One region of the Methylorubrum sp. POS3 genome, then DNA from elsewhere that is predicted to be linked to it. Evidence: predicted binding sites of a transcription regulator. Region 1 holds the regulator's gene; the other holds the start of a gene.
What was found. Region 1 encodes PhoB, which activates phosphate uptake and scavenging genes when phosphate is short. Its sites were predicted from a motif close to TGTCATNNANCTGTCAT; they were not measured.
Positions count from the first base shown of each region.

Region 2: a site for PhoB is predicted at 2,051-2,067, ahead of OWC43_RS21650 (inorganic phosphate transporter). Genes of this name have one in related genera too.

Region 1 is NZ_JAPRBT010000001.1:4,335,596-4,339,003, forward strand. Features, by position in the region: gene pstB (phosphate ABC transporter ATP-binding protein PstB) at 1-294, shown strand, start outside; gene phoU (phosphate signaling complex protein PhoU) at 360-1,073, shown strand; gene phoB (phosphate regulon transcriptional regulator PhoB) at 1,223-1,927, shown strand; gene OWC43_RS20050 (MAPEG family protein) at 2,082-2,480, opposite strand; gene OWC43_RS20055 (ParA family protein) at 2,724-3,408, shown strand, end outside.
Region 2 is NZ_JAPRBT010000001.1:4,663,653-4,667,060, reverse strand. Features, by position in the region: gene groL (chaperonin GroEL) at 1-142, shown strand, start outside; gene OWC43_RS21650 (inorganic phosphate transporter) at 355-1,986, opposite strand; gene OWC43_RS21645 (DUF1674 domain-containing protein) at 2,089-2,304, opposite strand; gene OWC43_RS21640 (RsmB/NOP family class I SAM-dependent RNA methyltransferase) at 2,409-3,408, shown strand, end outside.

The DNA of each region.
Region 1 (3,408 bases):
CGCCTCTGCATCGCCCGCACCGTGGCCCAGCGTCCGGAGGTCATCCTGTTCGACGAGCCGACCTCGGCCCTCGATCCGATCTCGACGGGCCGCATCGAGGAGCTGATCGAGCAATTGCGGTCCGAGTTCACGATCGTCATCGTGACGCACAACATGCAGCAGGCCGCGCGCATCTCACAGTTCACCGCCTTCATGTATCTCGGCGAGCTGATCGAGTTCGACGCGACCTCGAAGATCTTCATGAACCCGGCCAAGCGCCAGACGCAGGACTACATCACCGGCCGCTTCGGCTGACCGGCCCGCCCGCGCAACCCATCGACCAGGCGACGGGCGGCAACGCCCGACCGGAGAGTCCGAAGATGTCCGAACATATCGTCTCGTCCTACGACAACGACCTCGAAAACCTGCGCCGTTCCATCGCCGAGATGGGGGGCGTGGCCGAGAAGATGCTCTCGGAGGCCACGGAGGCGCTGGTGCGCCGGGATACCGCCCTCGCCCAGGCGGTGATCGCCGCCGACAAGCGCCTCGACGTGTTGCAGCGCGAGATCGAGGAGCGTTCGGTGCTGCTGATCGCCCGGCGCCAGCCCCTGGCCATCGACCTGCGCGAGACCATCTCCGGCATCCGCGTCGCCGCCGATCTGGAGCGGATCGGCGATCTCGCCAAGAACATCGCCAAGCGCGTCGTCGCGATCAGCGATCAGGCCCAGCCGCAGAAGATCGTGCTCGGCGTTCAGCACATGAGCGACCTCGTGCAGGAACAGCTCAAAGACGTCCTCGATGCCTATTCGAGCCGAGACACGACCGCCGCGCACGACGTGTGGGAGCGCGACGGTGCCATCGACGCGCTCTACAACTCGTTGTTCCGCGAACTCCTGACCTACATGATGGAGGATCCGCGCAACATCTCGTTCTGCACGCATCTGCTGTTCTGCGCCAAGAATGTCGAGCGCATCGGCGACCACACCACCAACGTCGCCGAAACCATCCATTATCTTGCCACCGGCGAGGCCCCCGCCGGTGAGCGACCCAAGAACGACGCGTCGAACTACGCGACGGTCGTGCCGGGCGCCTGAACCCGCGACCGGTTGGAATGTAGAATGAAGCAAGAATCGTCTTCGCAGGGCATGACCCTGCGGCGGGACTGGATTCCCGCGCGCCGCTCCGGCACCGTCACGGTGACGGACAAAGCCCGAGGCGACGCATGCGAATGGGTAGACGGGCGATGACGAGCGCGCGCATCCTGATCGTCGAGGACGAGGAATCACTGACCACGCTGCTGCGCTACAACCTCGAAGCCGAAGGTTTCGTGGTGGATGTCGCGAGCCGCGGCGAGGAGGCCGATCTTCGCCTGCACGAGACCACCCCCGATCTCGTGCTGCTCGATTGGATGGTGCCCGGCCTGTCGGGGATCGAGCTGTGCCGGCGTATCCGTGCCCGCCGCGAGACCGAACGGCTCCCGGTCATCATGCTCACGGCCCGCGGCGAGGAGGCCGACCGGGTGCGCGGCCTGTCGACCGGAGCCGACGATTACGTGGTCAAGCCGTTCTCTGTGCCGGAACTGCTCGCCCGGGTGCGCGCGCTCCTGCGCCGTTCCAAGCCCACCCACGTCGCCGACATGCTGACCGCCGGTGATATCGAGCTCGACCGGGTGAGCCATCGCATCCGCCGCCAGGGTCGCGAGATCCATCTCGGGCCGACCGAGTTCAAGCTGCTCGAATATCTCATGCAGAGCCCCGGCCGGGTCTTCTCGCGGGAGCAATTGCTCGACGGCGTGTGGGGCCACGACGTCTATATCGACGAGCGCACCGTCGACGTGCATGTCGGCCGCCTGCGCAAGGCGATCAACCGTCCGCGCCAGAGCGATCCGATTCGGACCGTGCGCGGGTCCGGCTACTCGTTCGACGAGATGTTCGCTGTCGCCGAGTAGGCCGGGTCGTCAGCCGTTCCTCTTTGGCCGTGGGCCAGCGATGGTCTGATCGCCACGCGTGGCTCAATTACAACGGTTCAGCTACCGCCGGGGTGCGTGACGAATATAGCAGGCTCGATCAGCCCAGCATGGCAGGGCCGAGACCGGGGGACGCTCAGGCGGTCCGCAGCAACAGCAGTATCGAAGCGATCGTCATGACCGCGAGCGTTGCCAGGATGCCGACGCCGCGGCAGGCGAACTGGCGCGGCGTGTTCGCGGCGGCGAACATGCCGATCGGGTGCAGGATTCGGGCGATCACCAGCACGATCAGGAGGCCGCGTACCCAACCCTGCGCGCCCCCACCCGCCTCGTAGAGGGCGATCAGCAGAAGGGTAATCGGCACGTATTCCATGAAATTGGCGTGGGAGCGGATGCGCCGCTGCAGGCTGTCCTGTCCACCATCGCCGAACAGCACATTACCCGTCAGCCGTCCACCGATCACCCAGCCGGACATCCCGGCATAGATCAGGCCGAGCAGGCCGGCATAGAAGGCGGTGGTGGCCGGAAAGATCACAGGCATCGGTCTCCGTCGCGATTCGGCCAAGGTGCCGATCACGGCACCAATCGGCACCGGTCTCAGTGGTTCCCCCCCACATACGCACGTCAACGTGTTGATCCGTGCCGGTCGCGGGGGGATGCCGCTGTGGATTGATCGAGATCGGTCGGGCTCTGCATCGCTTCGTGAAGACGAAGGCTGACATATGTCTGTCTTGCCTTGCGCCGATGTCGGCACCGAGAAACGTGGGAGGGCGCGTTCGTGAGCGGCAAGCTGATCGCGGTCGCCAACATGAAGGGCGGCGTCGGCAAGACGACGACGGTCGTGATGCTGGCCGAGGCGCTTGCCGCCGACGGGGCCCGGGTTCTCGTGGTCGATCTCGATCCGCAAGCCTCCGTCTCGGTCTGTCTCGCGGGCGACGACCTGCTGGCGCAGATGATCGGCCGCGGGCGGACGCTCGAGGCTTATCTCGCCCTCAAGCTCATTACCCGGCACAAGCCCGATCTGCGCGCCCGCATCCAGCCCGGCGTCAGCCTGACCATGCACAAGAACCGGCCGCTGGAACTCGCGCTCTTGCCCTCCGGTCCGCATCTGCGACTGGTCGAGCGGGAGATCCTGTACGAGCTGACCGAGCGGAAGTTCTCGATGCACGACATCGAGGCTCGGCTTTGGACGCTGTTCCAGGACGAGTTCGCGCCGCTGGTTCAGGATTACGATTACGTACTCTTCGATTGTGCGCCCGGCATCTCGCCGATGACCGAGGTCGCGGTGCGCGCCGCCGACCTCGTCCTCGTCACATCGATCCCCGATTTCCTCTCGACTTACGGCCTGAACGCCTTCGTGGAAACGATCTGGCGGCGGAGCGGACGCCAGGGCAGCCATATCCGCCCCAAGAGCGAGCCATATGTGCTCGTCACCCGCTATCAGGCGCAGGTGCGCCAGCATC
Region 2 (3,408 bases), 330 kb from region 1:
CGTGCGCACCGCCCTCCAGGACGCGGCTTCCGTCGCCGGCCTGCTGGTGACCACGGAAGCCATGGTCGCCGACGCGCCGAAGAAGGACAGCGGCGCCCCGGCGATGCCGGGCGGCGGCGGCATGGGCGGCATGGACTTCTAAGTCCAGAGCCTCCGCAGAAGACGACGAAGGGGGTCGCCGAGAGGCGGCCCCTTTTTCATTCATCTATGGCCGTGTCCCGGCGGCACGGTCAGACGCTTGGCCCGGGCAGCCGATCCTGATGGGGCGGACCATCGCGCCAAGCCCGCCACCGTTGCAGCTCCGCGCGAGGACGCGACGGCCACGCCACGATCGCCTCTCCTTAAGGGTCGTTCTCAGAAGAGCTTGGAGAACAGGACGTAGAGGGTGCCCGCCAGCACCATCGCCACGGGCAGCGTCAACAGCCAAGCCATGGCCAGCGCCCGCAGGGTGCCGAACTGCAGGCCGGAGCGATTGGCCGCCATGGTGCCGGCGACGCCCGATGACAGCACATGGGTGGTCGAGACTGGAAGGCCGTAGAGGTCCGCCGCCGCGATGGTCGTGGCGGCGACGAGTTCGGCGGAAGCGCCCTGCGCGTAGGTCAGGTGCGTCTTGCCGATCCGCTCGCCGACGGTGACCACGATGCGCTTCCAGCCCACCATGGTCCCGAGGCCGAGGGCGACGGCGACGGCAACCTTGACCCAAATCGGGATGAACCGCGTCGCCTCGTCGAGGCTGCCCTTATAGGCCTTGAGCGTGTCGGCCTCGGTGGGCGACAGCGCGCTCTCCTTGTCCTTCATCAGGAAGCGGATCGCCTCCGAGGCGAGATACATGTCGTTGCGGGTGTTGCCGACCGCCTCTGCCGGAACCTGTGCGAGACTGCCGTAGCGCTCGACCGCCTCGCCGATTTGCCGGATCATCACCGAGAGCGCCGGGTAGGTCCCGGAATCGACCTTCTGGGCCGCGACGTAGGCAGTGACCGCGGGGCGCGGATCGCCGATGATGTCGTAGCCGGCCGCTTTCCCGGCCACCACCGCGGAGGCAGCTTGCGAGGTCTTGCGGAACTGCGACACCGATGATTCCGGCAGGGCACGGTTGAGGGCGTAGGCGGTCGGGACCGTGCCGATCAGGATCAGCATGATCAATCCCATGCCCTTCTGCCCGTCATTGGAGCCGTGGGCGAAGGACACGCCGGTGCAGGTCGCGATCAGTAGGCCGCGGATCCAGAGCGGTGGCGGAGCTTTGGCATCGGGCTCGGCATAGAGCGCGGGATTGCGCACGAGGACGCGCAGGGTCAGCAACAGCCCCCCCGCCGCGACGAACCCGATGAGCGGCGAGAGCAGCAGCGACCAGCCGATCTCGGTCGCTTTGGACCAATCGACGCCCGAGGTGCCGGAGCGACCATGCATCAGCGCATTGGCCACGCCGACGCCGATGATCGACCCGATCAGCGTGTGCGACGAGGAAGCCGGCAGGCCGAGGAACCACGTTCCGAGGTTCCAGAGGATCGCGGCGATCAGCAGCGCGAACACCATGGCGAAGCCCGCGCCTGAACCGACCTGGAGGATCAATTCCACAGGAAGTAGAGAGACGATGCCGAAGGCGACGGCCCCGGAGGAAAGCAGGACGCCGAGAAAGTTGAAGAAGCCGGACCAGATCACGGCCACGCTCGGCGGCAGAGCATGCGTGTAGATCACGGTCGCGACAGCGTTGGCGGTGTCGTGAAAGCCGTTCACGAATTCGAAGCCCAGGGCGATGGTCAGGGCCACGAAGAGCAGGATGTAAGGCAGGTATGTCGTGACGCGGGCGCCGGTGGCCTCGACATCCTCGTGGATGCTGAAAGCGACGTAGGCCAGAGCCGCCACCAAGGCTGCCACGATGGCGATCAGGAGGAGAGGGGAGTGGCCTCTGTCGAGATCGGGCCGGCCGCGGCGTTCCGCAGCGGGTGCGATGACATCGCTCACACCCTGCACAGACGATCCCGCCATGCCGATCACTCCTGCGTGCGGATTAAGATCCTTCTCCGCACGTAGGCAGCCTCGCCCGCACTTCGCGACACTCTGATGACATCAGAGGCTGCGCGAGCGGATTCAGAAGTCTGATGCCAGACCTTTCACTTCCCAATCGGTGTAGCGAACCGGCTCGAGACCGCCGCGACCGAGCCGCTCCGGGCGCTCTGAGATCTGCGAGGCGCGGGCGTCGATGGCGGCGCGGCGCTCGGCGGCCTCGGCAAGAGCCCGCTGCGCGGCGGGGCTGAGCGGTCGAGCTTCCCGGTTCTCTCCGTCCTTCGTCGCGTCGTCGCTCATGCCTGTTTCCCTCGATCGGCTTGCATCGCTGGCTCTCAGATGGGAGTGCGTCGGGTTCGGGGCGAGCCCCGTCCCCTGTTTCCGTCATGAGAACGGCCGAGAGCGTGGCATCCACACCGAACCGCCGCAACCCGCCCCCGATCGATCCGAACGTCCCGGGCCTCGCGGCGCGGCGCGTGGCCGCCAACGCGGTCGCGACGCTGCTCGGACCGAGCCGTGGCCTGGCTCTCGACGACGCGCTCGCCCAAGCCGGTCGGGGCGAGAGCCTGGATCCGGGTGATGGCGCCTTGGCCCGTGCCATCGCCACCGCGAGCTTTCGCCGCCTCGGCTTTCTCAAAGCCGCTTTGGCCGAACGTCTGCGCGATGGGCTCCCCGAGGATAGGCCGCACCTCCTCGCACTCCTGGTCACCGGGGCTGCGCAGATCCTCGACCTCGCCGTGGCCGACCATGCCGCCGTCGATCTCGCGGTCCGACTCACCAAGTCCGACCCGCAGCTGCAGCATCTCGCGCCGCTGGTGAACGCGATACTCCGGCGGATCGGCCGCGAGCGCGATGCGATCCGGGCCGCCGAAACCGATCCCCTTGCCGTCAACACGCCGGAATGGCTCGCGAGACGCTGGGCCGCCGCCTACGGCGAGGAGACCGCCCGCGGCATCGCTGCCGCGCATCTCGAAGGCGCGGCTCTCGACCTGACCTTACGCGATGCACCGGACGCCTGGGCCGAGCGCCTCGGTGGACGCCTGCTCGATCTCGGATCGCTCCGCCTCTCCGGGCGGGAAGCCGTGGCCGACCTGTCCGGCTATGCCGACGGTGCTTGGTGGGTACAGGATGCCGCCGCTGCCTTGCCCGTCCGTCTCATGGCGCCGCGTCCGGACGAGCGGGTTGCCGATCTCTGCGCCGCCCCCGGTGGCAAGACCGCTCAGATTGCCGCGGCGGGTGCCCGCGTGACGGCCGTCGATCGCTCCGCCGCGCGATTGGAGCGCCTGCAACGCAACCTCGCCCGCCTGAACTTGACGGCCGATGTGGTGACGACCGATGCCCTCAATCTCTCGGAAGAGACGCCCTTCGACGCCGTGCTCCTCGATGCACCCTGTTCGGCCACCG